2 regions of the Acetobacter sp. KSO5 genome follow, and region 2 is predicted to be linked to the other one. Evidence: predicted binding sites of a transcription regulator. Region 2 holds the regulator's gene; the other holds the start of a gene.
The links. Region 2 encodes LexA, which represses DNA repair genes until DNA is damaged. Its sites were predicted from a motif close to TGTTCTANNTANGTTC; they were not measured.
Positions count from the first base shown of each region.

Region 1 (5,478 bases), 1.6 Mb from region 2:
ACCGTGCTGTCGATGGAAAGCACGATCGGTCTCCCAAAGACAGTGCTCGCCGACACCGGTTACGCCAACGGGCAGGCGGTCCGGGACCTGCGGAAAAAAGGCATCGATCCGCTGGTCGCCATCGGACGGCCTCGCGCCCGCAGGCCATATGATTTCCGGCCACCTCCTGAAAACACGGAGCCACGCCGGATAACCGAACCCTGGCGGCTTGCCATGAAGGACAGGCTGGAAACCACAGAAGCCGGAGATGTTTACAGACTACGAAAACAGACCGTTGAACCGGTCTTTGGAATTATCAAAAGCATCATGGGGTTCAGAAGATTCAGTCTGCGCAGCCTTGCAAAAGTCACGACCGAATGGACACTCGTCGCTCTCGCATACAACTGCAAAAGAATGGCACGGCTTCACGCAGCATAAGCCGGGTCAGCCTCGGCGTTATCAGCCGCAAAATGCCCAACCCGACAGGCTGCTAGGGATAAATAAGAAATCCAGTTAATTATCCACAGCCTCTGGAGTCGCTTTTCACTGGTTTTCTGAGTCGCGCACCGAGGTTGCACCCGTTATCCACAGGTTTACCCACGGGGAGGCAAAGAGCCGCACATTAAAGGGATAAAGAGGGAGTGCGCCAAACACGCACATCGGTCCCACAGTCCCTAAGCGGGCTGAAGGGCGGGCTGTCTTGCAATTTTAAAAAAAGAAGAAAGCTGGTGCTGCTGGACAGGATTGAACTGTCGACCTCTCCCTTACCAAGGGAGTGCTCTACCACTGAGCTACAGCAGCCCGCTGGCGGCGTTCTAGCTGTTCACGCCGAACGCCGCAAGTCTGTTTCCGCTTAAAAAGCGGAATTAATCGTCACGATGGGTTTTTTCCATCCGTTCATGCTGTTCCTGCGCCTCAATGGACAGGGTCGCAATCGGGCGGGCTTCCAGTCGGCGCAAAGTGATCGGCTCACCCGTTTCCTCACAATAGCCGTAGGAGCCGTTCTCAATGCGCTGGAGGGCAAGGTTGATCTTGCCGATCAGCTTACGGGCACGGTCACGCGTGCGCAGCTCCAGCGCACGGTCCGTCTCCACACTGGCACGGTCTGTAATGTCGGCTTCATGAATGCCGCCTTCAGAAAGGCTGGCAAGCGTATCCCCGGCCTCTTTCAGGAGTTCAGCACGCCACTTCAGGAGTTTCTGTCTGAAATATTCCGTCTGAAGAGGGTTCATGAACTCTTCATTGTCGGACGGGCGATAGTCTGGCGGTAGAGTAATCATGTCAGTTGTCAGCCTTTGCAATGACAGGACACCTGCCTTGAAAGAATGACGCGGCTTATAGCGGTGTGCACCCCGAACGCCAAGAACATTATGAGATTTTAGCGGAAGAAAAAGGACAGCATAGGCATGCAGGCGGCTGGATATGCCCAAGAAATAGTATCGGAGAAGGCCGCTAATAAAAGGAAATATTTAGATTTTCTTAAAAACTGATGGAGCGGCGCTGCTCTGTTGGGAGGAGTTGCTCGGCTCCGAGGCGGCCAGAAGCCAGCCGGCAAACAGGAAAACCCAGCCTGCGGTGGGGAAGGAGAACAGGGCGCTGGTGGAGGCTACCGGCCATAGCACCACACAGCACATGACAAACAGCATGGCCTGCTGCGGGTTTCGGACCGGGGCGAGCGCGCGCAAGCCGGTGCGCAGCCAGCAGAAGATCATCCATGCAAACGCCACCAGTCCCGGCAGTCCGGCGGTGGTGGCAATCTGCAGATAATAATTATGGGGGTGGATGTTGCAGCCCTGTGCGGTGTCACTGTCCAGCGGGGGCAGGCCGATGGTGGTCAGGGCATTGGTGTGGAGGGGGGTGTGGCAGAAGTTTCTGAAGCCATCCATGCCCAGCCCAATCCAGGGGTGCGAGACAATCATGGTCACAGCGGTGCGATATAGCTTGCCGTAATCGCTCTGAGTAAAATGGTGCAACTGGTTGGAGAATTTGAGCACCAGCTTGGCATATGTTCGCGGGGAGATATCGGGCAGGCTGGCCACCAGCCCGGCACCGCCAGCCAGCACGAAGGCGAATGGCACGCGAAAGCGCGGGATCATCAGGGCGGTCAGCATCAGGCCGAAGAGGAGCAGCACATTGCTCATCCGCTGGCCAATCAGCACCATGGTGGTCACGCTCAGCACCAGCAGCACCACGCCGCCAATCCATGGGCGCAGACGCTTGGTATAAAACGCGCGTAAAACCACCGGCATCAGGGCCGGGAAAAAGAGCATGAGCAGCGTAAATCCGGCCCGTGGCTTCACGAAGGGGCCGGTCAGAGCACCATCATCCGCCGGGGGGTAGCCCAGCAGGTTGGTGCCGGTCAGATACTGTTTCCAGCACTGGCCGATCAGCCACAGGGCCAGCACAAACAAAATGGAAGCCAGTGTCTTACGGCGGGAGACCGGGACCAGAATCCAGCTTTCCATGGCGGCGGTGAGCAGGAAGAGACGCGGCAGACATAACGCCTGAACCCATGCGCCTTTCTGGCCGATATAAAGGGAGGAGATCAGGCAGAGCCCGCAGAACACGGCAGCCGGGCGTAACCAGTCCTTCCGTATCCACTGCCAGTCTTTCTGCAGAGCGGAGTAGAGGAGGAACAGGCAGGCGATAACGGTCGCCGCCACATCGCTAAGCGCGCGACTATAAAAGAAGAGGAGGGGGAGAAGAAAAGTGCACCCTGTTCCACACAGCGTCAGAGCCGCTGCAAGGCGGCCGGAAGAGTGGGGAACAGAAGATGCAGGTGTCATTACGGAAAATTCCCGTTAAGACAGACCGCATCACCCCGGCAAAGGGCCGGGGGAGGGACTGTCAGACCCATAGGCCGATCAAAACGGGATTTCGTCGTCCAGATCACTGTTGCCGGGGGCGTCCCAGCCACCAGCATTGCCACCACCACCAGGGCCACGGGCCGGTGCGTTCTGGCGCGGTGCGGAAGAGCCGCCAAAGTCGCCGCCCTGATTGCCACCACCATAGCCACCGCCGCTTCCGCCGCCGTAACCACCACCGCCATTCCCGCCGCCGTAGCTGCTGCTGCTGCCACCGCCAAAGCCGCCGGACTCTTCACCTTCACCGCCGCTGCGGCTGTCGAGCAGAACCAGTTCCCCACGGAACCGCTCAACAATCACTTCGGTCGTGTAGCGTTCCTGCCCGGACTGATCGGTCCATTTGCGGGTCTGCAAAGCGCCTTCCAGATAGACCTTGCGGCCTTTGCGCAGGAAGCGTTCTGCCACGTCGGCCAGACGATCATTGAAAATGACCACACGGTGCCATTCCGTCCGTTCCCGGCGTTCACCGGAGGCGCGGTCATTCCATGTGTCACTGGTGGCGACAGAAAAAGAGACAATTTTCATGCCGCTCTGGCTGGTGCGGACTTCCGGGTCTTTGCCCAGATTGCCCACCAGAATAACCTTGTTGACGCTACCAGCCATCAATGACCCCGTTTTCTAAAACAATAAAAAGAGTATCCAGCCCGTGTAGCGCACTCCTGCGCCCGTCGCCAGTTCTGGTTTGATTCTATCTCCAAAATGGCGAGTCGGGCGCACGCACCTCAATCGGATGGGAGCGTTTGGGAACGCGCTTACAGCTGCCAGACAGTAAGACGCGCGGCACCATGTCGTCGTTCCGCCAGCAATGTGCCCGCATAGGCCGGGGGAGGTGGAGTTTCTTCATCCTCACTGACGGGCGCGGTTTCCGGCAGGCGTGTCGTGCCGTCCGCATTTTTCTCTAGCAGCGGCAGCGGTTCCTGCGCGGCGGTTTCAATCACCGCAATGGCGCCGGGTGCAATCCAGCCCTGGGCGTGCAGGGCGGCTAGTGTCCGGGCAGGCAGATCCTGCCGATAGGGCGGGTCCAGAAACAGCAGGGAGCATGGGGCCGGAGCGCGCGTGGGCTTGGTGACGTCCCGGGGGATGACCTTACTCCGGTCCTCCCACTTGCACCCTGCAATATTGGTGTGCAGGGCGGAGAGGGCCGCGCGATCATTCTCAAAAAACGTGGCGTGTTCTGCCCCGCGTGAAAGCGCTTCCAGCCCCAGCGCTCCGGTGCCTGCAAACGCATCCAGTACGCGCGCATTGGTCAGCAGGTCCGGCCCCCCCCATGGGGCATGAAGCAGCATATCGAACAGCGCCTGCCGCACCCGGTCCGCCGTGGGGCGGGTTGTGGTGCCGGGGGGGGCGGCCAGAATCCGGCCTTTGCGAGCCCCTGCAATAATCCGCATGGTTAGCGGGCCTTCTTGCCAGCAGTTTTTTCCGGGGCTCTGGGCATCTGCTCACGCAGGATCTTGCCGGGCACTTCTTCCAACTCGCCCCGTTGCAGCGTGCCCAACTGGAAGGGGCCGTAGCTGGTGCGAATCAGGCGGCTGACATGCAGGTTCAGGCCCATCATCACCTTACGGATTTCGCGGTTCTTGCCTTCACGCAGGGAGACAGTCAGCCAGGCGTTATCGCCCTTGCGGGAATCGAGGCCGGCTTCAATCGGTCCATAGCGCACGCCTTCAAACACACTGCCGTTGGCGAGGGACGCCAGACGAGCCTCGTCCACCACGCCAAACACGCGCACGCGGTAGCGCCGCAGCCAGCCATTGTTGGGCAGTTCCAGTCGCCGGGCCAGTTCGCCATCATTGGTCAGCAGCAGGAGACCTTCACTGTTCAGATCCAGCCGGCCCACGCTGATGACGCGCGGCATGCCTTCCGGCAGCGAGGCAAAAACAGTCGGGCGGCCTTCCGGGTCCTTATGCGTCGTCACCAGTCCGTCCGGCTTGTGGTAGCGCCACAGGCGAGTGCGCTGGGGGTGGTCCACAATCTTGCCGTCCACCTGCACAATGTCGTCGGAAGTGACAAACGTGGCGGGATGCGTGACGGGCTGATTATTCAGCTTCACCCGTCCTTCTTCAATCATCCGCTCGGCATCACGCCGGCTGGCAACACCGGTCCGGCCCAGCCATTTGGCGATGCGTTCTCCACGCGTTTCCTGCGTCACTCTTGTTCTCCTGCTGCCTGTACAAAGGCGCTAAAAATGCTCCGGTCACCCGGGTCTATGCCAAATTCCGGATGCCATTGCACCCCGAGGCAAAACGGAAGGGTAGGGTCTTCCACCCCTTCAATCAGTCCATCTTCTGCCAGGGCATTGATAATCCCGCGTCCGGGTGTGCGCACGGCCTGATGATGGGAGGAATTAACGGCCATGTGGGGCCGCCCCACGCAGCGCGCCAGCAGCGTATCCGGCTCCACATGCACTGCATGGCTGGCTTCATCGCGCGGATTAGGTTGCTCGTGCGGGAGGGCCGTAGGGCAGGACTCGGGGATGTGCTGGATCAGCGTGCCACCGAGGGCCACGGCCAGAAGCTGCATGCCGCCACAAATGCCCAGAACCGGCATTTTACGCTGCATGGCAGCAGCCAGATAGGCTTGCTCAGCCTGTGTGCGTACCGGGCGCAAGGTTACGCTGCTGTGGCGCTCGGCCTCA
Region 1 covers NZ_CP172014.1:3,139,824-3,145,301, reverse strand. The annotation lists gene ACHQGU_RS14240 (IS1182 family transposase) at 1-417, shown strand, start outside; tRNA gene ACHQGU_RS14235 (tRNA-Thr) at 706-780, opposite strand; gene dksA (RNA polymerase-binding protein DksA) at 846-1,259, opposite strand; gene ACHQGU_RS14225 (O-antigen ligase family protein) at 1,449-2,765, opposite strand; gene ssb (single-stranded DNA-binding protein) at 2,844-3,446, opposite strand; gene rsmD (16S rRNA (guanine(966)-N(2))-methyltransferase RsmD) at 3,596-4,231, opposite strand; gene ACHQGU_RS14210 (pseudouridine synthase) at 4,234-4,992, opposite strand; gene ACHQGU_RS14205 (gamma-glutamyl-gamma-aminobutyrate hydrolase family protein) at 4,989-5,478, opposite strand, start outside.
Region 1: the regulator LexA is predicted to act here: its motif matches at 3,517-3,532, upstream of ssb (single-stranded DNA-binding protein).

Region 2 (5,478 bases):
AAGATCTGATCAAAATGTCATTTTCCGGGACAGAGGGACGTTAAAATCGTGCAAATCGGCCGCTTTATCAGACGTGCAGTGCGCGCCATTGTTCCGCCCACCGTTTTTCTGGGCATTGCGGTCTATTTTGGCTGGAACGCCACGCAGGGTGACCACGGCATGAAGGCCTATCAGACCCAGCTGGTGCTGCTTGATCAGGCCAAACAGGCGCAACAGGATGCCACGGCAGAGCAGATCGCCTGGCGGCGGCGCGTGAACGGCCTGCGGGAACAGTCTCTGGATAATGACACGCTGGATGAACGCGCCCGCGCGATGCTCAATCTGGCTGACAAGAACGATATTGTCGTGCCGTATGACCGGCATGATCCGCTTTACTAAACGCCGTAAACGCTAACGACCGGCTATCGGGCAAACCGCAACGCGCGATAGCCCCGGCAGTATGACCCGTTACGCTCGAACCCCGCAGATCCGTCTGGCGGGGTTTTTCTTTATGCACTCGGCACAACAACCATAAAAAAAAGCGGCCCCGGATGGAGCCGCTTTTTTATAATCTCTTCCCTCAGAAAGACGAGATTATTTGATTTTCGCTTCGCGGAACACGACGTGCTTGCGTGCAACGGGATCGTACTTCTTCAGTTCCATCTTGCCGGTGTGGGCACGGGCGTTCTTCTTGGTGACGTAGAAGTAACCGGTGTCCGCCGTGGAAACGAGACGGATTTTGATAACATTGGTCTTGGCCATAGCTTCCTCAGCAGAGCATCGTTAAACCCGGCACCACGCCAGAAACGTGGTCGGGTGGTGTTCAAGTGCCGGCAAAATGCGCATACAAGAGCCAAACGTCAAGCATTCTTGCATCATTCAGGCGTGGGAATAGCCGAAAGGAGTAAAAAAACATGCTGGATGTGGCTGTTGCGCGCGCCCGAATCCTTGAAAAATTCTCAGCCGGGGGCTCGGAAACCGTCTCTCTGGCCGATGGATGTGGCCGGGTGCTGGCATCCCCGCTCACAGCGCGCCTCTCCAATCCGCCTGTCTCCATCTCCTCCATGGATGGCTATGCTCTCAAGGCTGAGGACGCGCAGGATGGCGCCACACTGCGCATTGTGGGCGAAGCCCCCGCAGGACACCCATCCTGCCTGACCGTGGAGAAAGGCACCTGCCTGCGGCTGTTTACCGGCAGCCAGATCCCCGCAGGCGCCGATATGGTCATGATTCAGGAAAATGTGCGGCGTGAGGGCGACCATGCAACGCTGCTCAGCGCCGGGCGCGTGGGCCAGTTCATCCGCAAAGAGGGGCAGGATTTCCGCAAAGGCGACATTCTGGTTCCGGCAGGCAAAAAAATCGGGCCGCGCGATATCGGGCTGGCAGCGGCTGGCGGGCATATCTGGCTCCCCGTCTCGCGCCGTCCGCGCATTGGCGTTCTGGCCACGGGTGATGAAATTGTGCTGCCCGGAGACCCGGCTTCTCCAGACTCCATCGTTAATTCCGGCGCGTTCATGATTACCGCCCTGCTCAAATCTCTGGGGGCGGACGCGATCCTGCTCCCTGTTGCACGGGATAATGCCGAGTCTCTCTCTGCCGCCATCGGGCAGGCGCATACGCTGGATCTGCTGGTGACCATCGGCGGGGCCAGCGTAGGCACGTATGACGTCGTGCGCAGCACGCTGGAGGCTCACGGTCTGGCGCTGGATTTCTGGAAAATCGCCATGCGCCCGGGCAGACCGCTGATGTTCGGCCAGCTGGGCCACACGCCCGTTATCGGCCTGCCGGGCAATCCGGTCGCGGCGCTGGTGTGTAGTCTGGTGTTTGTAGCCCCTGCCCTGCGCAAGCTGCTCGGCCAGCCCGTGCCGGACAAGATGGAAACGGAATCCGCCGTGCTGGGCGCGGATATTGGCGAGAATGACCAGCGGCAGGATTTTGTGCGTTGCCGCCTCACGCCGCAGGCTGATGGACAACTTCCACTGGCAACACCCTTCAGTTCACAGGATTCGGCTCAGCTGAATATTTTCGCCCAAAGTCAGGCGCTCCTGATTCGCGCGCCCTTCGCACCAGCCGAGAAAGCCGGCGCGCCCTGCCGTATTCTTCGCCTGCCCTGAGAGCTTCAGAACGACATGCTGGAATGCAGGCCAAAAATGGCTTCGTCTTTCACCCTGCGACCTGCGGTATCCAGTACACCGCCGCTGGGTGAAAGCATCCCCTGAAGATCAGGCTGGATGAGGAGCCAGGGTGTCGCCTGAAACTGATAAGTCAGTTCCAGATGATATTCGGCGTGCTGCGCCAGCGTGCCCGCACGCCGTTCTGACCGCCGCAAAACCGGGCTGGCCTCGCCATAGCCGAACCCAAGCCCCAGAACATCGTTTGCGCACTGGAATGGCGCGTTCAACAAAAATCCGGCGTCTACCGCATTCACAATCTGGTTGCGGTTAGCGGGCGGTGCCCATGTGGCGCGCACAAAGCCCGCAACCGTCTGCTTACCTGCGAGATTAGCCAGAACCTGATCAGCCACGGCGTAAAACGTCCAGTTGCCTTTATGGCGAACAGTTGGGTCAGCCTGATCCGGAAAGCGGCCGGTATCTCCGTAACCACCCAGCTTATAGGTTCCGTCCTTCCCCCAGAGCTGCGTGTGATATTGCGCTTCCAGAAACATCAGCGCCCCGGTGCCAAAATGGAATCGGGTGCCGCTGGGGTCCTGATTCTGGTTCCACGGGTCAGCGTCATTCAGAAAACCAGCGCCAATCGGGTTATCATCCGCAACGGCGGCCAGAACCGTCCAGCTTTTGGAAAGCTTGTATTTGACCCGCACGGCAGGCGTGCCCAGCGGTGACGCCGGCCCCTGATCATACAGGTTGTTATCCGGCACCATGGGCCAGGAGAATGAGGCATTCATGAACTGCATCGCGCCATCACTCCCCATGAAGTCATGACTGAGATCAAGCTTCCCAATCCGCATATCCAGCCGGTCATGGTCAAAGGTCTGGCCATACCAGACCTCATAGAGACGCAGGTTGATATCCGCCTCAATCCCGGAGACCTGATTGAACACATAAAGCGGCTGGTTGCTGAAGGGATGACCGCGAATATCCACCCCACTGATGCCAATGGTGCCGAGCGGCAGATGCGTCAGGCGCCCAAGATCCACAGAAAGCTGGCCGGTGGTCACGCCAATGTAGTTATTGGACGGCTGGCTCCCCCCGACAGGCACAGCCCACAACTCGTTCTGGTCCGTCAGCTGAAAATCCACCCCATGTTCCGCCAGCGTGCGACGTACACCGCCCCAGTCCCGCGTCAGGCGGTCTGCGAAGCTGAACGCATTCGCATCGGGAGCAGTCGCCTGCGCCGCAGCCTGAGACACACTCAGGCTGAAACAGGCACAAAACGCTGCCGGAACCGTGATAATTTTCCTAAACACCGAACCTTTTCAATATGTTATAGAACCGCATACAAAGGCGGCATCAGGGATTTCGGACCGATGATCACCGGCCCCGCTTAAATAGCCAGACTGAAAGCACAGGCCCCAACGGGCCTTCTGCAGGAACCTTTACAGACACCACAAAAAATACAGAAGTGCTTTTGGCTGGGGTGAATAACCCCTTGACTAAAAAAGAGAACTTATATAGAACAAACCCCTATAAATACAAAAACACTCATCTGCTCCGGGGTGCCGCAATGCTGACGCGCAAACAGCACAAACTGCTGCTTTTTATTGATTCTCACCTCAAGCAGACGGGTTTCTCTCCTTCTTTCGACGAGATGAAAGAGGCCATGGGCCTGCGCTCCAAATCCGGCATTCATCGCCTGATTTCCGGCCTGGAAGAACGCGGATTTCTGCGCCGCCATCACCATCGGGCCCGCGCACTGGAAGTCATCCATCTCCCGGAAATGGCGCCTGCCTCCGAAACGCTGCCCACCAATGTTGTGCGTGGTGATTTCTCCCGCCAGCAGCCCGCCGCGCTGAAAATCCCGCTTTATGGGCGCATTGCCGCTGGTCTGCCGATTGAAGCCATGGCCGAAACGGATACCTTTCTGGACATCCCGAAAGATATGGTGAGCTCAGGCGACTATTACGCGCTGGAAGTCACCGGGGATTCCATGATTGAGGCCGGGATTCTGGACGGCGATCACGTCATCATCCGTCGCACAGAAGATGCCGAGAACGGACAGATTGTTGTCGCACTCATTGATAATAGCGAAGTCACGCTCAAACGCCTGCGCCGCAAGGGCAACACCATTGCGCTGGAACCCGCCAACCCGCGCTATGAAACGCGCATTGTGCCAGCCGAACGCCTGCATATTCAGGGTCGACTGGCCGGACTGATCCGCCGCTACCATTGACGCCAGAGGAAAGACGGAGCGTGATTTTGAAAGGTCACGCGTCCGCCCGGTTGAGGCTTCTCCATTCAGGCGCAGAAACCCCATCTATCAAGGCCGGGTAGAAACGTCAGACTTTCTCTGAAACGCCCTTACGCCCCACTTGCATTGCTTCAGACACATCGTCCCATGCGGGAATCAGACGGCTCAGTGCGGCAACGGTCTCCGCAGTCACGGTCTCCTGCTGGGGCAATTCTGCCAGAATGCGCACCTGCCCTTTTTCCTGAATGGTCTTGCTGTTCTCCAGGTTGAGCGGGCCGCTCAGCACCACCCCGGCAATGGCCAGACCACGGGCACGCAACGCTTCCAGACTAAGCAGCGTATGGTTCAGTGTTCCCAGCCCGCTTCGGGCGACAAGCACCACCGGCAAACCCCAGCGTTCAGCCAGATCAACCATCATCAGCGTATCGGTCGCAGGCACCATCAGGCCTCCTGCCCCTTCCACCACGAGCGGACGCTGTGGATCCTCTAAAGGCAAAGCCAGACGTGCGGGGTCAATCTCCGCACCTTCGGCCCTGGCAGCCGCCAGAGGAGACAGAGAGGCCTGATACGCCCCGGCTGACGGAAAGCAGTCCTCCGGCAGGCAACTGCTCAGCTTTATAACCGTGCTGGTATCGCCTTCTTCATCCGCCAGTCCGCTTTGCAACGGCTTCCAGTAGGCTGCTTTCCACGCATGAACGAGGCAGGCAGATGTCAGCGTCTTGCCCACGCCGGTATCTGTTCCGGTGACAAACACTCCGGCGCGTTGAGGCTTTTGAAAACAGGCATAGGCCAGATGCCATGTCACCATAGCTCCGGCCTGATCAAAGCGTGCCAGAACCCGACGCAATTCGGCGGGAGAGAAAGCCTTTCCGTCTTCACGCGGTACGGAAGCCCCCGTGTCCTTCAAATGCTTTACAAAAGCCAGTCCATTTTCAAAGGGCTGAACGCACCGCTCTGTTGTCCATTTCCCGGCGCACAGGCCGGGTTGCCAGTCCCGCACAGTCCTAGCTGCCGGGTAATCCGGTGTTGCCGCCATCAGCCCTTCTGCGGTGCAGGCCTGTCGCCATTCTTCAAAGGTGCCATCCAGCAAAGTGGAGACGGCAATCACACCACCGGGGGCCAGCTGGTCCG
Region 2 covers NZ_CP172014.1:1,433,649-1,439,126, reverse strand. The annotation lists gene ACHQGU_RS06500 (septum formation initiator family protein) at 49-378, shown strand; gene rpmG (50S ribosomal protein L33) at 574-741, opposite strand; gene glp (gephyrin-like molybdotransferase Glp) at 894-2,093, shown strand; gene ACHQGU_RS06485 (carbohydrate porin) at 2,099-3,406, opposite strand; gene lexA (transcriptional repressor LexA) at 3,664-4,329, shown strand; gene bioD (dethiobiotin synthase) at 4,436-5,478, opposite strand, start outside.